2 regions of the Streptomyces sp. NPDC048106 genome follow, and region 1 is predicted to be linked to the other one. Evidence: riboswitches for the same ligand, from Rfam matches in the RefSeq annotation. Region 1 holds a riboswitch; the other holds the start of a gene.

Region 1 (4,366 bases):
TTGGAGTTGACGGTGTGGGTGGCGCCCAGGGCGCGGGCCTTCTCCAGCTTGCGGTCGTCGATGTCCACGGCGATGACCTTCGCCGCGCCGGCCAGGTTGGCCCCCGCGACGGCCGCGTCGCCGACGCCGCCGCAGCCGATGACGGCGACCGAGTCGCCCCGGCCGACATTGCCGGTGTTGATGGCGGCGCCGATGCCGGCCATCACACCGCAGCCGAGGAGGCCCGCGACCGCCGGGGAGACGGACGGGTCGACCTTGGTGCACTGGCCGGCCGCGACGAGGGTCTTCTCGGCGAACGCGCCGATGCCGAGGGCCGGGGACAGTTCCTGGCCGGTGGAGGCGAGGGTCATCTTCTGCTTCGCGTTGTGGGTGTTGAAGCAGTACCAGGGGCGGCCACGCAGACAGGCCCGGCAATTGCCGCACACCGCACGCCAGTTGAGGATGACGAAGTCGCCGGGCGCCACCTCGGTGACACCCTCGCCGACCGACTCCACGACACCGGCGGCCTCATGGCCGAGGAGGAAGGGGAAGTCGTCGGAGATGCCGCCCTGCTTGTAATGCAGATCGGTGTGGCAGACACCGCAGGCCTGGACGCGTACGACGGCCTCGCCCGGCCCCGGATCCGGCACCACGATCGTCTCGACTCGTACGGGCTCGTTCTTGCCCGGTGCGATCACGCCGCGTACTTCCTGCGCCATGGTCTGGTTCCTTCCATCGAGTGCTTACGATGCTGACCCTACGCGCGTCCCCACATGCGGCGGGACGGGCCACGGCGGTGATCGTGGATCTTTCCCTCCGACGGCCAGCCGCGACCCGCGTCCGTCCGGGGCCGCGCGTCGGGACCCCACGTCGGGACCGCACGTCGGGGCCCCACGTCGGGCCCCGCGTCGGTGACCTGGTGGAGTCCGCCGAGCCGGTCGCAGCGCGCCCCGCGCGCTTGCCGAGGCCGCCGGGCCGGAGGACGCTCGAAGACGGGGCCGTACGGTCCGCCGCACCGGGCCGCGAGCGCCTGAAGGAGGTCACCACATGGGCACCGCGACAGGCTCCGCCTTCGACACCGAGACACTGCGCCGGGGCATCGAGGGGAACACCGGGAACACGCTGCTGGCCCTGTACGCGGACGACGCGGAGATCCGCATCATCGACCGCAACACCCAGCCCAGCCATCCCAAGGTCCTGCACGGCCGCGGGCAGATCGCCGAGATGCTCGACGACGTCTACCGCCGCGACATGACCCACAAGCTGGACCGGTGCGTGGTGCAGGGCGACCACGCCGCGTTCACCGAGTCCTGCCAGTACGGGGACGGCACCCGTGTCCTCGCCGAATCCATGATCACGCTGCGGGACGGGAAGATCGCCGAACAGATTCTGATCCAGGCATGGGACGAGTAGGCAGGAGGTTCGCGAGGATCCAGGTCAGCTCCCGGCTGACCTGGACTTTCTCGGCTCGCGCGGTGGCGGGCCGGGCGCGGCCCCGGCGACGCGGGCCGGTGACCGCGGCGGGCGCCCCGGTGACCGCGGCCGTGCTGCGGTCGGTGCTGAAGGCGGTGCGGGTGCGCCCGCGTCCCGCGGTGCCGCGTGCACCGCGTGCACCGCGTGCACCGCGGCTCCGGCACGGCCGGTCTCGGTGAGGTCCCCGACTCCCCTGACGCTGCCAGGACTTGGGGCGGATCTCGGGGCCGCGACGGCCGGGGCATGAGCGTCGCGACGGTGGCGGCGCGAGCCTCCCGACGCCCTGCCCCCGGCCCCGTACGCGCCTCGGTTACGCTGTACGCGGGCCGTGACTGGCGCTGAGGTGGAGTACCACCGGGGAGCGGCCCGTGGTGGTTGCCGCGCGCCTGGGCGAGAGAATCGATCCAGCTCAGGAGTGTGCCGCATGACCCAGGCCCGTCTCATGGACGGAACCGCCCTCGCCCGTCGCATCGTCGAGGACACCGCGCGCAGGGCCACCGAACTCACCGCGCGCACCGGTGTCGCGCCCTGTCTCGCGACCGTGCTGGTCGGCGAGGACCCGGCGTCCGTGACCTACGTCCGGATGAAGCAGAACCGCTGCCGCAAGGCCGGTATCACCTCCCGGCACGTGGCCCTGCCCGCCGACACGAGCACCGCCGAACTGGTGGGCACGCTGCGGGAGTTGTCGGCCGATCCGGCGGTGCACGGGATCCTGCTCCAGCATCCGGTGGGCGACCACATCGACGAGCGGGCCGCGTTCGAGGCGATCGCCCCGCAGAAGGACGTCGACGGGGTCACCTTCGCCTCATTCGCCACCATGAGCTTCGGTCTGCCGGGCTTCGTCTCCTGCACACCCGGCGGCATCCTGCGGCTGCTGGACGAGTACGGCGTCGACCCGGCCGGGAAGCGGGCCGTGGTGGTGGGCCGCAGCGCCATCCTCGGCAAGCCGGTGGGCATGCTGCTCCTGGCCAGGGACGCGACGGTGACGTACTGCCACTCGCGCACCCGGGATCTGTCGGCGGCCGTCCGCGAGGCCGACATCGTGGTGGCCGCGGTCGGCCGGCCGCGGCTGATCCGGGGCCAGGACATCAAGCCCGGCGCGGTCGTGATCGACGCCGGCTACAACCCGGGGAACGTCGGCGACGTCGACTTCGACTCGGCCGTCGAACGGGCCTCGCTGATCACCCCGGTGCCGGGCGGTGTCGGCCCGATGACGATCGCCACGCTGCTGGAACAGACGGTGACGGCGGCGGAGGCCGCCGCCGGGGGGCTCGCGGCGGCCTGAGCGGGGGGGGGCGGGGCCGCGGCCGCAGTCCGAATCGGACGCGGTGGCCGGGCCCGGCCGCCCTTCGGGTACTCACCCGGTGGTCAGTCGGGCACTCACCCGGTGGTCAGCACCATCCGGAACCGCGCACGCCCCGCCATCATCTTCTGGAACGCCGCGTCCGCCTCCGCCAGCGGCACCTTCTCCGTCATCGGCCGGATGCCGTGCAGGACGCTGAACGCCATCGTGTCCTCCACGTCCCGCGAGGTCCCGGACGGGTGGCCCCTGAGCACGCGGCCGGCCATGAGGAGCTGGGCCGGGCTGACGTCGAGGGGCGTGGTGTCGGCGCCGATGGCCACCAGCTCGCCGCGGTGGGCCAGGCCGTCCACCGTGGCGGAGATGGCCTCGGAGTTGCCTGCGGTGGCCAGGACGACCTTGGCGCCGCCGAGGGACTGGAGCCCCTCGGCGACCGGGGTCGCGGCGGTGCTGTCGATGTAGTGGTGGGCGCCGAGCTGCTTGGCGAAGTCGGCCTTCTGGGGGCCCCGGGCGATCGCGACCGTCTCGAAGCCCATCGCGGTCGCGTACTGCACCCCGAGGTGCCCCAGTCCGCCGAGGCCGAGCACCGCGACCAGGTCACCGGGGCGCCCCGCGCTGCGCCGCAGCCCGTTGAACGTGGTCACACCCGCGCAGGCCAGCGGTCCCGCGTCGCTCGCGGCCAGCGCGTCCGGGATCCGGGCCAGGGCGTCGGCGGGCGCGATCACCTGCTCGCCGAAGCCGCCGTCGTAGGTCCAGCCCGGCACCTCCAGGTTCTGGCACACGATGAAGTCACCCTCACGGCAGGCCCGGCAGTGGCCGCAGCTGCCGCCGAACCAGCCCACGGCCACCCGGTCGCCGACCTGCCAGCCGCCCTCGCCCACCCCCTCGCCCAGCTCCTCGATCCGCCCGGCGATCTCGTGTCCGGGCACCTCGGGGAACGTCACGCCCGGCAGCGCGCCGGCGACGAACATCGCGTCGCTGTGGCAGACGCCGCACGCCTCGACGGCGATCCGCACCCGGCCCGGCCCCGGCCGCGGAACCTCGCGCTCGACCAGCTCGAACGTGCCGTTCGCCGCGGTCACTTGGGCGACTCGGTAGCTACTCATGCATCTCTCCGCAGATGGGTTCGCGAGCGACGAGGGGCGGGCGGTCCCGGTCAGCGGGTGCGACGGCCGCCACTCCCCCGGACGGTACGACGGCCCGTCCCTCCCCCAGCAGACCAGTTCCGGCGCGATCGCGCGCGCCGAGTGTGTCCGCCTCGCCGGTCGATCTCGTCGACGAAGATCAGCCTGGCGATGCGCGGCCGGCGCGGGGGCGCAGCGCTCGCCGGGCACACACCCCGGTCATAGAGTGACCTACATCACGCCGGACCGGCTGATAACGACTCCTGCCCGCACGGTCTGGAGGGCACATGACGCACATCAAGGTCAACGTCGACGGCACGACCTACGAGGACGACGTGGAGCCCCGGCTGCTCCTCGCCCACTACCTGCGTGACCGCCTCGGCCTGACCGGTACCCCGATCGGGTGCGACACCTCCAGCTGCGGGGCCTGCACGGTCGACCTGGACGGCGCGACCGCCAAGAGCTGCTCGGTGCTGGCCGTCCAGGCGGA
Region 2 (4,366 bases), on a different contig from region 1:
TCGCACACGGGGGAGACACGAACATGGCCGAAACGGCCGAGAACAGGCGAAGGTTGCGCTCCGGCACGGTGGTCCTGGGCGGTGTCGGCCTGCTGGCCGCCGCGCTCACCGCCTGCTCGTCCGAGCCGGACAAGCGCTGCGTGGACCAGGCCAGCTACGACTACGCCAAGGGCTACAAGGTCGTCTCCGGCAAGAACTGCGGCTCGGGCAAGACGCGGGTCGACGGCGCCTGGTACTACGGCGGGAAGAAGAAGGGCTCCTGGGTGGACGGCGGCTCCTTCACCAAGCCGTCGCACGGCTCGGGCCACTCCACGAGCCACTCCTCGACGCACTACGGCACCGGCGGGGTGCACCGCGGCGGCTTCGGCGGCGGTTCGCACAGCTCCGGCGGCTGACCGGGGCCGTCGGATGGAACGCCGTACCACCACCCCGCGCCCCGACTGGCAGCGGACCGTCGAGGAGCAGGGGCTGATCTACCCGCTCACCCGCCACCCCGACGGGAGCCTGCGCCCCTACTGGGACGAGAGCGCGTACTACGTCTTCTCGCTCCCCGAGGTCGAGGCGCTGGAGGAGACGGTCGCCGAACTGCACGCCATGTGCCTGGCGGCGGCCGACCGCATGGTGGCCGAGGACCGACTCGCCGACCTCGGCATCACCGACCCGCGGGTGGCCACCGCGGTCACCGAGTCCTGGCACCGCCGCGCCGAACTCCCCTCCTTCTACGGCCGGTTCGACCTGCGCTACGACGGCACCGGCCCCGCCAAGCTGCTGGAGTACAACGCCGACACCCCCACGTCCCTGGTGGAGGCCGCCTCCCCCCAGTGGTTCTGGATGGAGGACCGCTTCCCCGGCGCGGACCAGTGGAACTCGCTGCACGAACGCCTGGTGGACTCCTGGCGCAGGCAGGCCGCGCTGCTGCCGCCCGGCAGCCCCCTGCACTTCGCGCACTCCGCCGCCGACGAGCTGGGCGAGGACCTGATGACGGTCGCCTACCTGAAGGAGACCGCGGAACAGGCGGGCCTGGACACCGACTGGCTCGCCATGGAGGAGATCGGCTGGGACACCCTCTCCGGCCGGTTCGTGGACAACCGGCTCCGGTTCATCCGCGCCCTCTTCAAGCTCTACCCCTGGGAATGGCTCACCGCCGACGCCTTCGGCGGCCACGTCCTGGACACCCTGGACAACGGCGGCGGCACCGGCAGCACCCTGTGGATAGAGCCCGCCTGGAAGATGCTCCTGAGCAACAAGGCCCTCCTGGCCGTCCTCTGGGAGCTGTACCCCGGCCACCCCAACCTGCTCCCGGCCCACCTCGACGGCCCCCGCGACCTCGCCACCACCACCGGCTACGTCGCCAAACCCCTCCTGGGCCGCGAGGGCGAGGGCATCACCCTGCACCCGCCGGGCACCCCGCCCGCCGTCCGCCCCGACCCCTGCTGCTACCAGCAGCTCGCCCCCCTGCCCGCCTTCGACGGCAACCACGTCGTCCTCGGCGCCTGGGTCATCGGCGACGAACCCGCCGGCCTCGGCATCCGCGAGTCGTCGGGCCCCATCACGGACGAGTACGCCCGCTTCCTGCCCCACGTGATCCTCTGACACCACCGGACCGCTCATTTCGTCGCCCGCATGGTGGACGCCGGATCTCTCCCGCGGAACCCGGCCGGTACGCTGAGCCACGGGCCGTGACTGGCGCGCTGGGATGGGACCGACCATCAGGGAGCGGCCCTGCGGGAATCAGAGCCGTGCGCCTGGGCCGAACGTGAACGCTGAAACGCACGCCGTCCGGAGGTCCCCATGCCAGAGCAGCAGCCCCTGTCCACCGAGTCCACCGCCTTCCGCGCCGCCCTCGACGTGATCCGCGCCGTGGAGCCGCGGGTCGCCGACGCCATCGGCCAGGAGGTCACCGACCAGCGCGCGATGCTCAAGCTGATCGCGTCCGAGAACTACGCCTCTCCGGCGACCCTCCTCGCGATGGGCAACTGGTTCAGCGACAAGTACGCCGAGGGCACCGTCGGCCGCCGCTTCTACGCCGGCTGCCGCAACGTCGACACCGTCGAGTCCCTCGCCGCCGAGCACGCCCGCGAACTCTTCGGCGCCCGGCACGCCTACGTCCAGCCGCACTCCGGCATCGACGCCAACCTCGTCGCCTTCTGGGCCGTGCTCGCCGACCGCGTCGAGGTGCCCTTCCTGGCGAAGGCCGGCGCCCGCCAGGTCAACGACCTCACCGACGCCGACTGGGCCGAGCTGCGCCAGGCCTTCGGCAACCAGCGGATGCTCGGCATGTCCCTGGACGCCGGCGGCCACCTCACCCACGGCTTCCGCCCGAACATCTCCGGCAAGATGTTCGACCAGCGCTCCTACGGCACCGACCCCGCGACCGGCCTCATCGACTACGACGCGCTGCGCGCCCAGGCCCGCGAGTTCAAGCCGCTGATCATCGTGGCGGGCTACTCGGCGTACCCCCGGCTGGTGAACTTCCGGACCATGCGCGAGATCGCGGACGAGGTCGGCGCGACCCTCATGGTCGACATGGCCCACTTCGCCGGTCTCGTCGCGGGCAAGGTCCTCACCGGCGACTTCGACCCGGTCCCGCACGCCCAGATCGTCACCACCACCACCCACAAGTCGCTGCGCGGCCCGCGCGGCGGCATGGTGCTGTGCGACGACTCCCTCAAGGACCAGGTCGACCGCGGCTGCCCGATGGTCCTCGGCGGCCCGCTGCCGCACGTCATGGCCGCCAAGGCGGTCGCCCTGGCCGAGGCCCGGCAGCCCGCGTTCCAGGACTACGCGCAGCGCATCGTGGACAACTCCCGCGCGCTGGCGGAGGGCCTGAAGCGCCGGGGCGCGACCCTCGTCACCGGCGGCACCGACAACCACCTCAACCTGATCGACGTCGCCGGCTCCTACGGCCTCACCGGCCGCCAGGCCGAGGCCGCCCTCCTCGACTCCGGCATCGTCACCAACCGCAACGCCATCCCGGCCGACCCCAACGGCGCCTGGTACACCTCCGGCATCCGCATCGGCACCCCGGCCCTGACCACCCGGGGCCTCGGCACCGCGGAGATGGACGAGGTGGCGGCCCTGATCGACCGCGTCCTGACGGCGACCGAACCGGGCACCACCAAGTCGGGCGCCCCGTCCAAGGCGGCCCACGTCCTGGAGGAGAAGGTGTCCCAGGAGATCGCGCAGCGGGCGACGGACCTGGTCGCGGGCTTCCCGCTGTACCCGGAAGTCGACCTGGGCTGACAACCGCCTGGGGGCGCGACCGGCCACGACCGGCCCGCGCCCCCCTGCACCGCCCGCACCGCGCGGGACGACCTCACGGGACCTCCCACCGCACGGGGCCTTCCACAGCAGGGGCCGATCCCACTCCCGGCCGATGAGAGAATGGGCGACATGGCCTCTGCTGAAAAGCCCCGCGTGCTGTCCGGCATCCAGCCCACCGCCGGCTCGTTCCACCTCGGCAACTACCTCGGCGCCGTCCGCCAGTGGGTGTCCCTCCAGGAGACCCACGACGCCTTCTACATGGTCGTCGACCTGCACGCGATCACGGTTCCCCAGGACCCCAAGGAGCTGCGGGCCAACACCCGCCTCGCCGCCGCGCAGCTCCTTGCCGCCGGTCTGGACCCGGACCACTGCACCCTGTTCGTGCAGAGCCACGTCCCCGAACACGCCGAGCTGGCCTGGGTGATGAACTGCCTCACCGGCTTCGGCGAGGCCAGCCGCATGACCCAGTTCAAGGACAAGTCCGCCAAGCAGGGCGCCGAGCGCGCCTCGGTCGGCCTGTTCACGTACCCGATCCTCCAGGTCGCGGACATCCTGCTGTACCAGGCCAACCAGGTGCCGGTCGGCGAGGACCAGCGCCAGCACATCGAGCTGACCCGCGACCTGGCCGAGCGGTTCAACGGCCGCTTCGGACAGACGTTCACGATCCCGGAGCCGTACATCCTCAAGGAGACGGCGAAGATCTACGACCTCCAGGACCCGGCGATCAAGATGAGCAAGTCGGCGTCCACGCCGAAGGGCCTCATCAACCTCCTGGACGACCCGAAGACCACCGCCAAGAAGGTCAAGAGCGCGGTCACCGACACCGACACCGTGATCCGCTACGACGCGGAGGCGAAGCCCGGCGTCTCCAACCTGCTCACCATCTACTCCGTGCTCACCGGCAAGTCGGTCGCCGAGCTGGAGCGGGAGTACGAGGGCAAGATGTACGGCGCGCTCAAGACCGATCTCGCCGAGGTCATGGTCGAGTTCGTGACGCCGTTCCGCGAGCGCACCCAGCAGTACCTGGACGACGCCGAGACGCTCGACTCGGTCCTCGCCAAGGGTGCGGAGAAGGCGCGCGCCGTCGCCGCCGAGACCCTCG

The links. Region 1 has a riboswitch for ZMP and ZTP ahead of AB0927_RS27030 (bifunctional 5,10-methylenetetrahydrofolate dehydrogenase/5,10-methenyltetrahydrofolate cyclohydrolase). Riboswitches for the same ligand answer to the same signal wherever they lie in the genome.
Region 2: it holds a riboswitch for ZMP and ZTP, as region 1 does, so the genes downstream of both, AB0927_RS16580 (glycine hydroxymethyltransferase) here and AB0927_RS27030 (bifunctional 5,10-methylenetetrahydrofolate dehydrogenase/5,10-methenyltetrahydrofolate cyclohydrolase) in region 1, are expected to answer to the same signal.

What each region holds. Positions count from the first base shown of each region.
Region 1 is NZ_JBEZND010000030.1:9,863-14,228, forward strand. Features, by position in the region: gene AB0927_RS27020 (S-(hydroxymethyl)mycothiol dehydrogenase) at 1-698, opposite strand, end outside; gene AB0927_RS27025 (nuclear transport factor 2 family protein) at 1,027-1,392, shown strand; ZMP/ZTP riboswitch at 1,771-1,851, shown strand; gene AB0927_RS27030 (bifunctional 5,10-methylenetetrahydrofolate dehydrogenase/5,10-methenyltetrahydrofolate cyclohydrolase) at 1,877-2,737, shown strand; gene AB0927_RS27035 (alcohol dehydrogenase catalytic domain-containing protein) at 2,833-3,858, opposite strand; gene AB0927_RS27040 ((2Fe-2S)-binding protein) at 4,164-4,366, shown strand, end outside.
Region 2 is NZ_JBEZND010000013.1:173,424-177,789, reverse strand. Features, by position in the region: gene AB0927_RS16590 (hypothetical protein) at 24-395, shown strand; gene AB0927_RS16585 (glutathionylspermidine synthase family protein) at 409-1,593, shown strand; ZMP/ZTP riboswitch at 1,670-1,758, shown strand; gene AB0927_RS16580 (glycine hydroxymethyltransferase) at 1,792-3,243, shown strand; gene trpS (tryptophan--tRNA ligase) at 3,394-4,366, shown strand, end outside.